One region of the uncultured Ruthenibacterium sp. genome, then DNA from elsewhere that is predicted to be linked to it. Evidence: riboswitches for the same ligand, from Rfam matches in the RefSeq annotation. Region 1 holds a riboswitch; the other holds the start of a gene.

Region 1 (7,491 bases):
GGTCACTCTCTCCCTTTTCCGGGGTATCACTTACTGCAAATCCCAATACACGAAGCGCATTCTGAGCCATGGCAGCCATGGCAGCCTCCACCTCTCTGCGCTCCCGCTGACCCAGCTTTTTTATCCCCTGTTCTGTTTGAATTGTACTGCACCGATCCAAAAGCACGTCCGGAGCACCTTTGCAACACAATTGTTGACCATGTCCGGACCGCACAGACACGCTCATACACTTTCGCTTAGAATCAAAAGGATTTTCACCGGTAATGGTATAGCTGCGCAGCAATTTTTGCCTGGTCAATCCTGCTTTGGCCGCGGCAATCAGAACAGCCACCTCTGTGGGATCACCATCTACTCGATACTCCCCCTGCTTTTGTTCAATATGGGCAGTGGAACAAAGTACTCCTGTTCTTAATAAATCATTTACAAAAGGGGCTGTTACGGTCCGACCATTTTCCGTGATTTCTCCTTTTACATGATATCCTGTTCCGGAAACCTCGCAGATGTGACCGGGAACCCAAATCCGCTGAACGGTCATTCGATTTTGCGTGACAGTTCCGGTTTTATCCGTGCAAATGACTCCTGCGCATCCCAGAGATTCTACCGCGTGCAACTTACGAATCACTGCGCCTCTGCGCAAAATGCGCCCCACACTTAAAGCCAAGGTAATCGTGACGATTGCAGGCAATCCCTCGGGAATTGCAGCAACTGCCAGGGACACCCCTGTAAGCAGCATTTCCAAAAATCCATTTCCTTGCAAAAATCCCAGAAATGCCACCGCCAGACATACAATGACACAAGCGGTAGCCACAAAAACTCCCAGTTGTTTTAGTTTTTTCTGCAACGGCGTTGGGTCCTCTGCCGCTTCTTCCATCAATCCGGCAATTTTCCCCATTTCTGTCGACATTCCTGTGGCGGTCACAACCGCCTCTCCCCGGCCTTCGGTGACAACACACCCCATAAACAATGGATCTCCATTCTTTTTTTCGACCGGAAGACTCTCTCCCGTCAGCATGGATTCATTGCACGCCAATCGGGTTCCCTCACTCAGTGTTCCATCGGCTGCAATCTTGTCGCCAGCTTCTAATAAAAGAATATCGCCTGGAACTATTGTCCGGGCGCTGACGTTTTTTTCAACACCGCCACGCCGGACTCTTGCTACCGGTGCACTGAGCTCCTTAAGGGCTTCCAAAGTTTTTTCCGTTCGGTATTCTTGAAAGAAGCCCATTGTCGCATTCATAAGTACAATAATAATAATGGTAATTGCTTCGGTGCCTTCCCCCATTAAAACCGAGATCAACGTAGCCGCCGCTAAAATTAGAATCATAACATCCTTGAACTGAGAAAAAAACATTGCTGCCATACCTGGCCCCTTTTTTCCGGCAAGGCGGTTTTCTCCCACCTGCCCCAAGCGAGCGGCCGCCTGAGCTTCTGTCAAACCTTTTTCCGTCTGCCTCATACTACGCTTCTCTCCTTTTTCGGGTAGACACATCTGCCTTTTTCTGTAATAAAAATATGTGTCATTCCACAGAGCTATGCCTGTCTACATATTTGCGATTCTCTCTTTTCCAAAACTTTAAGAAAATTTTTCAAAAAAAGTGAAGACATCTTTCGGTTTGTTTCGTATTATAGGTACAAGCAAAAAAACATACACGAAACGGCGCCGCATCGTGTATGTTTCAGATAAATTAAAAAGGCCGGCTTTGGCCGCTCAGGGAAGGAGCATATTCTCATGGCATTTCTTGTACTGACACGTATTGTGATGATTTGCAGTATCCTTTTGGGAATTTATACGTTATACTTTGGCGCTATTGCATTGGTGGGACTATTCCGCCGCACAAAATCCGTTCCATCCTATGAACCGAGCAAACGATTTGCCTGTGTGATTGCAGCGCGCAATGAGGCACTCGTAATTGGGAATTTGGTGGACAGTTTGCGCAAGCAAAATTATCCGACAGATTTATTTGAAGTCATTGTTGCCCCTAACAACTGCACCGACGAAACCGAATCCATTGCGCTTGCGCATGGTGCGCGCATCTTTACTGCTCACGGTACTATCCGCAGCAAAGGAGAAGTTCTGACACAGATTGTAGATGAAGTGATTCTTCAGGAAAGATTTGATGCCATGTGCGTATTTGATGCGGACAATCTGGTCGACGAGAATTTTTTGCAACGCATGAACGATGCACTTTGCAACGGCGCACAGGTCGCTCAAGGATTCCGCGATTCTAAGAATCCTGAACAAAGCGCCATCTCAGGTTGCTATTCCATTTGCTACTGGATGCTAAATCGGTTTTACAACGGAGCACGTGCAACACTCGGCCTTTCCTCTCTCATCAATGGCAGTGGATTTGCCGTAACTACCGATCTTCTCCGCAAACTTGGTGGCTGGCATACTTGCACTATGACCGAGGATTATGAGTTTAGTGCACAATGTGCCATCGCAGGTGGACGCGTCGATTTTATTCCGGATGCGGTCATCTATGACGAACAGCCTCTTACATTCACGCAAAGCTGGCGGCAACGGCGTCGTTGGACCACGGGAAGTCTTCAAGGTCTTCAGACATATGGAAGTCTCTTGTTCCGGGAAATGGTTTTGCGCCGCAGTGTCATCTGCTTTGATATGTATTTGACTTTCTTGACGCCTTTTGCACAATTGGCAGGTGCTATCCTTGGATTGACCGGCACCATTTTGCTACTGGCCGGTAAGGGTTTTGTTATCGGAAGCATCTTCTTTAACGGAATTGTGGCGGCCTTAATTCTTACCGTAGGCGGTTTGATCTTAAGCGGAATTGGTACAGCCGCCGCTGCCGCCATTACCGTTATGTTAAAAAAGGACACTCTCCACGGTATGGGCTGGGGCATTGCAACCTTCTGGATGTTTGCATTAAGTCATATGGTTCTAACGCTTCTAAGCTTTGTAAAAAAGGAAAACGTATGGCGACCCATTGCGCATACAAGCGTAAAAACGTTGGACGATGTTGCCAAAATCCGCTAAAACATCATACAAAAAGGGACGAGTATACTCGTCCCTTTTCTTTTATAAAAATAGCCGGAGTGAAATCTCCGGCTATTTTTTATCCGCGGTTAAAACGGGCTAAAAATTCTTTTGTTTTTTCATTTTGGGGTGTTTCAAAAATTTGATTCGGCGTTCCTTCTTCACAAATTACACCATCGGCCATGTACACTACATGGCTGGATACATCTCTGGCAAACGCCATTTCATGAGTCACTACAATCATCGTGAGTCCCTCTTTCGCCAGCTCACGCATTACATTTAAAACCTCTCCCACCATTTGAGGGTCCAATGCACTGGTCGGCTCATCAAACAGCAATACTTCCGGCTGCATGGCCAATGCCCGCGCAATGGCCACACGCTGCTTCTGACCGCCGGACAACTGCCGAGGCTTTGCGCGAATGTACTGCTCCATGCCCACCTTTTCCAAAAAGGAGAGTGCCGTCTGCCGCGCCTCTTCCGGAGATTTTTTCAGCACTTTGATGGTACCTGCCATGCAGTTTTCCAAAACCGTCATATTGTTAAAAAGGTTGAAGCTCTGAAAAACCATTCCTACACGGGAACGATACTTACAAGGATTCGCTTCTTTGCCGGTAATGGGCTTTCCATGAAACAGAATCTCTCCGCTGCTCGGATGTTCCAAAAGGTTGATGCACCGCAACAGCGTCGATTTTCCCGAACCAGAGGCCCCGATGACGCAGGTGACGTCTCCTTCATTCACTGTGAAATCCACATCTTTCAGTACCTGGTGTGTACCGAATGTTTTTGATAAATGCTTTACTTCAATGATGGGCTGACTCATTTGGAACGTCCTCCTTTGCGGGTATAACGGTCCGCCGGCCGATCGCTGTTCAATACATCGTTCACGTTTGCCTGACGCTCCTGAATACGATAATCGGTATTAGGCTCCTTCGGGTTCTTTTTGTAACGATGCATTCCTTCGCCCGGAACAAGTGGATCCGCCACTGTTAAATCAAAGTTTTCCGGTCCATCCATCTTCTTCTCCATCCAGCGCAGCAGCGCAGACGCAGTCAAAGTCATAACGAGATAACCCACCATCTCAATCGCCGCGGACGGAAAGTACATATACGTAGCGCCTACTACACCGCGATGCACTGCAAAGAATTCGGTAAAAGAGATGATAAACATCACAGACGTGTCCTTCACGTTAATGATGAAGTTGTTGCCGATCTGCGGCATAATGTTGCGCAACGCCTGCGGAAGAATAACGCTTGTCATCGTTTGAAAATGGTTCATGCCAATGGCTTTTGCGCCTTCCGTCTGGCCCGGATCCACCGAGATGATGCCGCCGCGAACAGATTCTGCCATGTAAGCGCCGGTGTTAATGGAAACGACCAGAATAGAAGCTGCCCACACACTGCTGAACTGCATGGCGCTGTTCGTCAAATAGGGCAGGCCGTAATAGACAAATACTGCTTGCAGAATCATCGGTGTTCCACGAAACACTTCTACATAAACTCGCACAACTGCACGAATCAATTTTAAAACAAAGCGTTTGACCCCCGAATCCTCCGGCTCATAAGGAATCGTATTTAAAATGCCACATAATAACCCAATCAGGCATCCAATGACTGTTGCCACCAAAGCCAACAGCAAGGTATCACGCATACCTGTCAAATACGAAAGCCAGTATTGATCCCACAGCTTCACAATGTCATTGCCAAGCTGAACCATTCTCTCCATACCTATCCAGTTCCTTTCTATCCAGCTCAGCCCTCAGAAATAGGCTGTACGGAAATGGCTTGCGCCATCAAATCATTGAAATCATCCGCAGTCATGTCAGCAAGCACACCATCGATGGCTTCTTTCAGTTCTGTGTTTCCTTTTCTCATGGAAATGCCGATATTGATATCGCCTTCGTCTACTACGAAGTTGTCGTCGCTGTCGCTAAAGTCAAGCAAGACCATATCCGGATAGGCCTGCACCGCACCTTGCGCAGTAGGCATATCGGTGCACACAAAATCCACTGTACCGGTCTCAAGCGCCATCAACATCGCCGGGGCAGATTCTGCGGCAGTCTGGATTGTCACGCCCTCAACCTGGGGCAGGCAAGTATCATACCAAATGGTCGCAATCTGAGCAGTGCAAGTAGCACCCGCCAAATCGGACAGACCCTTGGCCTGAGCATAAGGACTATCGGATTTGACTAAGCACACAATGGAAGCATAGAAATAGGGGCCTGCAAAGTCCACCTGCTCACTGCGCTCCTGGGTCATGGACTGGCCAGCAATGACGGCATCCACTGTACCAGACTGTACCGCCGGCACAAGAGAATCCCAATCAGAGCGTACGATTTCCAATTCTACTCCCAGCGCATCCGCAATTTTTTTCGCCATCATAACATCGTAGCCATTGGCGTAATCACTGGAACCTTTAATTTGGACAGCTCCATTCGAATCGTCCGACTGAGTCCAGTTATAGGGAGCATAAGCACACTCCATGGCTACAGTCAGAACGCCGTCCTCCAGGCCGCTTGTGCCAGTTGCGGATGCGGAAGTGGAGGATGTTCCCGATGTACTCTGTGTTCCGGCGGTGGAAGAACTGCCAGTGGAGCCACAAGCAGTCAAAGCGATGAGCATAGACGCGGTCAGAAGACCAGCAACAAGTGTTCTCAAAGTGCGATTCATAATTGATCCCTCTCCTCTTTTGCTTAAAAATTCAAACTCAATGTTTCTTTATTCAGCGCTGAACGAACAAAAAAACCATGAGACATCTGTGAACAGATACCTCATGGTCAAAAAAGCAGTATAAAACCGTATTTCTCACCAATGGAAGCGCTTCACAGATGTGACAGTCTATTGCATCTTATTACAATAGCCCAACAGGAAAGCCTGACAAAAAGCCGACCCATTTCGGCGGCTGACGCCTTTCACGCAACGGCTTTTGCCAGCCGAACCATGCGTTACTCTTCGTCCTCCGCGCCTCAACCATTTGATTTTTTTGTATCATAGCATGTGATGGTGGTATTGTCAACTAAAAACAAAATCTTTATACATTCATCTAAAAAAGATTAAAGTGCTACACATTGATTTAGTTACTATGCCACACATAAACTTGTATATTTTTTCAAATTTGTTACCAAAGAGACAATTGACCATCTTCGCACATGCTTTCAAGTTCTGGCGGAACCTGCTGCAAAAGTTGAATGGCTTGCTGCGCATCGTTCAGCCAGGCACGAACCTGAAATTTCGTTAAAACCATCGGCATACGATCATGAATGGCGCGCACCGAATCGTTGGGAGAAGTTGTTAAAATCACAAAACAGTCTCTTCCCTGTTTCGAATCATATACTCCGGCCAGATACAATTCCTTTTCACTAGAATTTTTAAAAAGATAGCGATGTCGGCTCGCGTCCCACTCATAAAACCCTGTGGTGGGCACGACGCATCGGCGGTAAAGAACAGCGTCTTTAAACAACGGACGCTCACAAACGGTTTCTGCGCGCGCGTTGATTACAATGCGGCCGCTCGAAACGGGAATCCCCCATCTTTGGAAACAAATTTTCACTTGTCCATCCTTGGCAACAAAAACCGGAGCCTCCATTCCAGGCGCAATTTCTCCACCGGTCCATTTTCCCAGATTTTGCTGTTGTGAAGCCTTGAAAATAAGCGTGTTCCACTTCTCCAAATTCTCAAAAACAAATTGATATCTGCTACACATCAAAGGTTCTCCTTGCACTTTTCAAACAAACGGTTTATCATAAAAGAGCAGTTCCGTTTTGGCCGCTCCGGCGGCATTTTTCCATAAAAATATAGGAGGAAAGGCTATGAAATATGATTTTACATCCATCATGGACCGGCGTGGAAAAGACGCGGTCGCGATGGAGTTAGACAAAGGGCTTGCTTCTGGTATGCTGGGCGTAAAAAATGTGAAAATTCGTGATGGCTTTTCTTTAATTCCCATGTGGATCGCTGATATGAATTTTCCTACAGTTCCGACCATTCAGCAAGCGGTGATTGAGCGCACAGAGCATCCTGCTTTCGGATATTTTTCCCCGACACAAGCCTATTATGACGCAATTATTCACTGGCAGGAAGTTCGCAACGGAGTCCATGGTCTTCGGCCCGAGCACATCGGTTACGAAAATGGAGTTCTGGGCGGCGTAGTGAGCGCTCTCAACGTTTTCTGCTCTCGAGGGGACAAAGTGCTGCTGCACAGCCCCACCTATGTAGGGTTTACTCACAGCCTCGTGGACAACGGTTACGATATGGTCCTCAGCCCTTTGAAACAGGATGAAAACGGCATTTGGCGGATGGACTACGAGGATATGGAACAAAAATTGCGCGAGCAAAAAATTCACGCTGCGGTCTTTTGTTCGCCGCACAATCCTTGCGGTCGTGTTTGGGAGCGTTGGGAAATTGAGCGTGCCATGGCCTTGTTCCAGAAGTACGATGTGTATGTTGTATCGGATGAAATTTGGTCTGATCTGATTTTGGAGGGTCACCATCACATTCCTA
Region 2 (7,491 bases), on a different contig from region 1:
TGAGCGTGGCGATGCCCCGTGTGCCCGGCTCATCCCGGTAGGGCTGGCGCATCACCGCGGTGCGGGCACCCAAGCTGCCGTCTACAAACAGTTTCAAAGGACCGATTCGGTGGAAGGCGTCGCCCATGCCCGTGCGGTAGCCCGCATCCAGGAAGGCCTGGTACTCTGCCGGGGTCATGAAATTGCACTGATGATAGACCCGCAGCGTGGGCCGGCGCTGCACCATCTCGTAAGCCTTTAGGGTAATGCGCCAGTCAGCGGGCCGCAAATCCATGGTCTGGACCGATGTCACGCCGCACGCAGCCGCGTGGTCCATGGCCCGGCGCAGTTGTGCGGCTACGGTCTCGGCCGTGCGCGGCGGGCGAATGCAAAGCACCTGCTGACAGGCGTTCTCCCGGAAAATTCCGGTCAGACGACCATTTTCGTCCCGGTCGATGGCACCGCCCTCCGCAGGCGCCGTGGACTCGGTGATGCCCGCCCGCTTCATGGCGGCGGTGTTCGCTGTCAGAATGTGGCCGCAGGCCCGCTCCAGAATCAGGGGATATTCGCTGCAAACTTCGTCCAAATCGCGTCTGGTCAGCAGCCGGTGTTCATCTCCAAAGTAATCCTGGTTCCAGCCCATGCCGTGCAGCACGGTGCCAGGCGCGGGACGGTTGGCCTTGATAAACGCCCGGACCCGGCGCTTGACTTCGCCGATGCTGTCGGCGCCCAAAAGCTGGATGCTGCCCAAAAGCTCTCCCACCATTTGAAGATGCTGATGGGAATCGTTAAAACCCGGCACAATGGTCCGGCCGCCCGCGTCCAAGCGCTGGGCGGTGTCGGGCGCGGCGGCGAGGATTCCCTCGTTGCTGCCCACTGCCCGGATGATTCCGTCCTGAATCAAAAGAGCCTGGGCAAAACGGCCCCGTTCCAAATAAGCCTTTGCATTGTAAATCACCATTGCACCCATTGCTCACACCTCTCTTTCCGCGCTGACCAGAGGCCTGCGCCCCCGATGGAAAACCAGCTCATACAGCACCAGCCCCACGGCCGGAACAACCAGTCCGATCACCGAAGTGAGCGGGTCCTCTACAAACGTATTGACCATCAGCCCCACCATGATCAGGCAGATGACGACGATCATTGCAGGATAGCCCCACACCTTGTAAGGCCGCTCCATATCCGGATATTTTTTCCGCAGTCGAATCACCGCATAGAAGGTCAGACCGTTGAAAACCATGCCGCAGAACGCCACCAGACTGGTCAATTGGCTCAAATTCCGCGTGCAGACCAGCGCCACCGACACCAGTCCCGAGACGATCAGCGCATTGACCGGAGTCTTGTACACAGGATGCAGCTTTGCCATGCCTTTGAAGAATGCGCCGTCCCGGGCCATGGCATAGTACGTGCGGGGAAAGACCATCACACAGCCGTTGAGGGAGTTGAAAATGGCCAAAATCATGGCCGCGCCCACGACCAGGCCCCCGGCGCTGCCGAACAGCCGATTGGCCGCCTCGGTGCCCAGATAGTAGTTGCCGCTGTCGATCATGGAGACGATGGTGTCGTAGGGCAGCACCCGGTACACCGCGTAGTTGAACAGCACGTACAGCACCGTGACTCCGATGATGGAGGCGAGAATGGCCAGCGGCAGATTCTTTTTGGGGCGGCGGATCTCCTCGGCGATGCCGTTGAGATTGGTCCATCCCTCATAGGCCCACATCGTGGCCACCACACCAAAGGCAATCATTCCGCAGATCTCCGTGAGACTGGGAGCAGTGGTTGGCACGATGGATAAGCTGGGGGTCTCGGTGCCCATCCAAAACCCGCAGACCAAAATCAGCACAATGGGCAGCATCTTGAGCACCATGAACAGATTCTGGACGGCGCTTCCCAGCTTGATGCCGAAAATGTTGACCAATGTCAGCAGAAGGATCATTCCCACAGCCAGCCCTTTCTGTGCCACCTGGTTCTGGGCAAAGCCGCTGGAAGGCATCATGCTGGCAATGGCGGCGGAGAAAGCCACGGCCAAGGCGGCATTGGAGCCGGAAGAACCCAGCACAAAATTGGAAAATCCGCTCATAAAGGCCACGCGTTCGCCGTACGCCTCTCTCAAATACACGTAACTTCCGCCGGCCTTGGGCATCATAGCGCCCAATTCGGCGTAGCAGATGCCGCTCATCAGCGTGATGAGACCGCCGGCCAGCCAAACCAGCAGCGCCAGCCCCAGGCTCATGCCGCTTCGCTGCAGCACGATGCCGCCGATGTAAAAAATGCCAGACCCGATCATGATGCCAGCCAGCACCGAAATGCCGCCGAACAGTCCCACTTCGCGCCGCAGTTCGGTTTTCTCCGAAGTGAGCTCCTGGATGGTGTGTGTGCTTCGATGTTCGTTCACTGAAAAAACGCCCCTTTCCAAAATCTGTACAAAAAAAGTTGCATCCATCGATGCAACTTCACAGATCCCAAAAACGGGCGTTCCATTTTCACCGATAGCTCCTCTGCCTTTCGGCAGGAGTCATGGAGATGTTCTCCCCATGCCCAACTGAACTTCCGCACCCGGCCGTTCGTTTCGGCGGTTTGGCCTTTTATCGGTTTCACAGGGTGTCCCCTCCGCCGATTACTCTTCCGTACCGCGCCTCTATCAACTTTTTTGTTTGGCTCACTATATCACACCAAAAACCGATTTGTCCACCCCTTTTTCCTTTTTTTGTAAAAAAAATCAAATTGGAAGCTGCCGTTTTTTCAAAACACATTCAAAATTACCAAAAAAATTGTACGCTGCATCGCACTACGTACCAAAAAGGCGCCCCGCATTTTGCCGGAGCGCCCCAATGACTTTTCAATCAATTTTCGCTTTTTTCTACCGAACGGCCGGCCAGACGATAGGCCTCGTCGTACAGCCAATCCTGACAAGCCAACGGCGGCTCGCCGTTGGGCATGCGCCGCACGTAACTTCCGTCGGGCTGCTGATCCCGGGCCTGGCGGTTGTCGCGCCACATCACATCAAAGATGCGCAAAAGCCGTTGTTTCAGCTTTTCGTCGTACACGGGCGTGGCCACCTCCACCCGGCGCAGGGTGTTGCGGGTCATCCAGTCGGCGCTGCCGATGTACACGCGCACATTGTCGCCGCTGCCGAAAATGTAAATGCGGGAGTGCTCCAGGTACCGGCCCACCACGCTGATGATGTGGATGTTGTCGGTCCAGCCGGGCACACCGCCGCGCAAACAGCAGATACCCCGAACGATCATGTCCACCCGCACGCCGGCGCGGCTGGCCTCGATCAGTTTATCAATGAGGGTCTTGTCGCTCATACTGTTGATTTTGATGCGCAGATATCCATCGCCACCCTGACGGGCTTTGCAGATCTCGTCATCGATCATGTCCAACAGTTTGTTTTGCAAACAGTGGGGCGCCACCAGCAAGTGCTGGGTGTGGTCCACGGTCTCGCCCAGGGTGAGCGCCTGGAATACAGCGGCCGCCTCCATGCCAATTTCCCGGCGTGCCGTGAGCAAAGACAGGTCTGTGTACAGCCGGCTGGTCCGCTCGTTGTAGTTACCGGTTCCGATTTGGGTGATATACTGCACCCCTTGCGGTGTTTTTCGGGTGATGATGCACAACTTGCTGTGCACTTTCATGCCGCTGATGCCGTAAATCACGTGGCAGCCTGCCCGCTCCAGCCGGCGGCTCCAGGCGATGTTGTTGGCCTCGTCGAACCGGGCTTTCAGTTCCACAAGCACGTCGACCTGCTTGCCGTTTTCGGCAGCTTCCTCCAGACTTGCCACCACCTTACTGTCTCGTGCAAGACGATACAGCGTCATTTTGATGGATACTACCTGCGGGTCTCGGGCAGCCTCGTTCAGCATTTGCAAGAAGGGCCGAATGCTTTGATACGGATAGTGAAGCAAAATATCCTTCTCACCGATTTGCTCCAATACCGAGCGCTTCAGGTCCACTTCGGGGCTGTCCTGCGGATGGCGGGGTGCATAGAACAATTCGCTGCGGGCGCGCAAATCGTCCCGGATCCTGTACAGAAAGGACAGATCCAGCGGCGCATCGTATTCATACACCCGCTTTGTATCCAGCTTCAACTGCCGGCAAAGCGTCTCGATCACTTCGATGTCGATGGCGCGGCTCAGCTCCATGCGCACCGGGCACAGTTTGCGGCGCAGTTTAATGACCTCGGCCATGTGATCCCGATAGTTCAGCTCTTCGTCGTAGATGTTGTCCGCATCGATGTCTGCGTTTCGGGTCACCCGTGCCAAGGTCTTGCTGGTGATTTTATAGCCAGGGAACATCATCGGCAAGCAGTGCAAAATCAGTTCTTCGGCCAGGATGTAACAGCCGGTGCGCTCCGGCACAGGAATCAGCCGCGGGAACAGGCCGCTGGCACAGGGCACAATGCCGATTTTCTTTTTTTCGGTCTTGGTGTTCAAAACCGCAATGGCGTAGATGTCTTTGTTGGCCAAGAACGGAAAAGACTGTTTTTTTCCGATGATGAATGTGGACAAAAGCGGCAAAAATTCCCGTCGAAACATGGTTTCCAGGTAATGTTCCGACTCCGGAGGAATGCTGTGGAAATCCACAATGGTGATGCCCTGCTCGGCCAAAAGTTCCATCAGCGAAGCGTAGGCAGCGTCCCGACGATGGCACAAAAGGCGCACCTGTTGCAGGGCTGCATCGATTTGCTCACCGGGGGTCATATAGGTTTTATTTTCGCGGCTGTCCTTATCCAAAAGCATTTGGTCGTGGAGACTTCCGATGCGCACCATAAAGAATTCGTCCAGATTGCTTTGAAAAATGGACAAAAAGGACAGACGCTCGCACAGCGGCACACGTGTGTCCTCTGCTTCTTCCAAAACACGCTCATTAAACCGCAGCCAAGACAGCTCTCGGTTTTCAAAGCATTCATTTTCCATCTTCGGTTCTCTTCCTTCCCCAGATTGCCAGCCGCTCGCGCGCCAAGGCATATTTTCCTGATTAAAAAGTACCATACAACCACCCACTGTTCTACCATGTTTTTGAAAAGGAACTGCAAAATCTTTGTAAAGACATTTTGCAATCCAGTATTCACCCAAATTTTGCAAAGATTTCACGCAAATTCGCTGGTCAAATCCTGTGAAAAAAGCTACAATGAAAGCATGCAAAGCAAAGGAGTTGAACCGTCATGCCCGGTGGAGTTTTCCCTGGCCATGGGCCAACAACTGAACAAAAATCCTCACAGCCGGCTGTTTCGGGTCGTGTGGGGCGCTTATGCGCTCTGCCTATCTGAAACCGCCGGTTTTTTATTTTAAGACAAGGAGTGTTGCACCATGATCCCCTGCCGTTCTCACTGTGATCACTATCATGAAAACTGCCACAAAGATTGTGCCGTCTGGAAAGAACTTCAGCGTCAAAATCGGCTGGAGCGGCAGCGCAAAAAGGCCTACCTTGCATATTACAACGATTTATACGACACCATCATCCGCCAATGTTATACACAGATGTCTGCAAACTGAAACAGCGTCTAAAAGCGCCCCTTGTACAAGGGGCGCTTTTTTACGGATTATTTCAGCACAAAGCCACCGATGGCACGACAAATTTCCTTTACGTCCGCGTTGCTTAAAAACTCAAATCTCACCTTGCCCAGCCCACTGAACCACAGTTCCAATTCACTGTCCAGATCCAGCACACCGGCCGTCTCTACGGAGAAGCATTGAATCCTGCTGTACGGCAGAGAAGTAAAATCCTTCTTTTTTCCTGTGATTCCCTGCACATTGATGGCAAAGATGCGTTTTGTGGTAAAAACTACCCCGTCCCGAACGCTCTGGAAGGATTGGATGATTTCTTCACCGTCCACAAGGATTTCCGCAATCATTGAAGAAAACGTTTCGTTTTTCACCGGTTTCAGTTTCAGAAAGCTGGCATTGTTAAAGTCGATCATCGTTCTACTCCTCCTTTGATTGTCACAGCGTGTTGTGATCCTGTCCTTATCATACCATCTTTTTCATCTTGTGCAAAACATAAAAACGGAGCAAAGCCGATGCCTTGCTCCGTTTTTGGTGCGCTGCAAGGGATTCGAACCCCTGACCTTTTGGTTCGTAGCCAAACACTCTATCCAACTGAGCTAGCAGCGCATTTTTACTTTTCACACTCTCGAGTGCATTTAGTATGATAGCATACTCGAACTAAAAAGTCAACTTCTTTTTTAAAAAATCTTCTCTATCCACTTTTTTCCCTAAAATTCTTTTGTTTGGATGCGCCCGCTCAATTGTGTTTTTCTCGACTTTTTGTTATACTGTTAAAAATGAACTAAAAAAGCCGACCGAACGGCTTATTGTGGAGGTTTTTCCGTGGACAATCTGTATACGATCACCGGCATTGTAGTGCTGGCCATTCTGTGCATCGGCATCGTGGTCTACTTCATGTGGCAGAATGAATTTTTTCAGCGCCGCCGCAAAGCAAAAGATCTGCCCGATTCAAAAAAAGCCGACAAACCCCTGGGTGCAGCGCGGCGTATGGCTTTGATGAATGGGTATCAGCTTATTGCACCCGCATGCCTTGCCAAGGACGGGAAACTGGCGGATCTGGATTTCATTGTTGTAGGTACGTTTGGGCTGCTGTGCGTCAAATGTGTGGGCCGCGGCGGTTCCATTTACGGCAGCGCAGGGGACGCCATGTGGCTGCAGGTAAAAAACGACGACCGCATCTCCTTCGCAAACCCCATGTTGGAAGCCGAGCGGGATACACGCCTTGTGCGCGACATTCTTTTCAGCGCCAAGCTCAAAGGCATTCCGGTCGAGACGGTTTGCGTGTTTACCAATCCCTCCGCCTCGCTGGCACTGCCCCGGAGCACCGGCCATTATACCGTCAAAGAGTTCCGCTCCCTGTTGGGTCAATCCCGCTTTTTGCAGGAGCGTAAAATCGATTTGGAGGCAGTGTGCAAAGCGCTGCGTTCCTATGTGACGGAAAAGAAATAAGATTTCATTTTTGAACGTCCCTTTTCCCGGACCGGATGCCGGGCAAAGGGACGTTTGCTGTGTCCGGGCTTTTGTTCTGTGCACAAAATCGCCGAATCAAATCTGTCCATCACAACCAAAACCGGCCCCTGCAAACGCAGGAGCCGGTTTTTTCTCATTCTGTTACTTCTTCAAAGGCTTCCTCGCCGGCGCCGCACACAGGGCACGGTACGGGAGGCTGGTCACCCTCGAACTCTTGGCCGCAAATCGTACAAAGCCACTTTTTCATAGTGCAGTCTCCTTTCTTTGTGAATAGTATACACAAACGCACGTACGCTTAAACGCCACGCACTGCATTTCCAAAAGCCAAACCGTATTGTTTCGCAGCATCCAAATCTGTCTGCGTGGGTTTGAACCGAACCTTCATACCCTCCAGCGGCATATTGAGCTTCAACTGCTGCATACGGGCAACCAAGTTCGGCACTGCCTCACCGCTCCAGCCATAGCTGCCGAAGGCAGCGGCAAATTTGCCCTTGTGGATGATGGGATTCAGACCTACCAGCATTTCATACACAGG

Evidence for each region. A riboswitch is a leader RNA that binds a small molecule or an ion and turns the genes downstream of it on or off. The one in region 1 is predicted to bind lysine.
Region 2: another riboswitch for lysine. It lies ahead of AB5H98_RS10665 (APC family permease); the one in region 1 lies ahead of AB5H98_RS10725 (transporter substrate-binding domain-containing protein).

Annotation. Positions count from the first base shown of each region.
Region 1 is NZ_CAUWGY010000074.1:3,926-11,416, forward strand. It holds gene AB5H98_RS10705 (cation-translocating P-type ATPase) at 1-1,456, opposite strand, end outside; gene AB5H98_RS10710 (glycosyltransferase family 2 protein) at 1,730-2,995, shown strand; gene AB5H98_RS10715 (amino acid ABC transporter ATP-binding protein) at 3,075-3,815, opposite strand; gene AB5H98_RS10720 (amino acid ABC transporter permease) at 3,812-4,717, opposite strand; gene AB5H98_RS10725 (transporter substrate-binding domain-containing protein) at 4,744-5,661, opposite strand; lysine riboswitch at 5,799-5,969, opposite strand; gene AB5H98_RS10730 (SOS response-associated peptidase family protein) at 6,110-6,694, opposite strand; partial or broken gene AB5H98_RS10735 (MalY/PatB family protein) at 6,801-7,491, shown strand, end outside.
Region 2 is NZ_CAUWGY010000073.1:532-8,022, reverse strand. It holds gene AB5H98_RS10670 (amidohydrolase) at 1-949, opposite strand, end outside; gene AB5H98_RS10665 (APC family permease) at 953-2,374, opposite strand; lysine riboswitch at 2,462-2,628, opposite strand; gene ppk1 (polyphosphate kinase 1) at 2,823-4,895, opposite strand; gene AB5H98_RS10655 (hypothetical protein) at 5,289-5,474, shown strand; gene AB5H98_RS10650 (PH domain-containing protein) at 5,522-5,899, opposite strand; tRNA gene AB5H98_RS10645 (tRNA-Arg) at 6,016-6,092, opposite strand; gene AB5H98_RS10640 (nuclease-related domain-containing protein) at 6,309-6,935, shown strand; gene AB5H98_RS10635 (rubredoxin-like domain-containing protein) at 7,090-7,203, opposite strand; partial or broken gene AB5H98_RS10630 (flavodoxin domain-containing protein) at 7,252-7,491, opposite strand, start outside.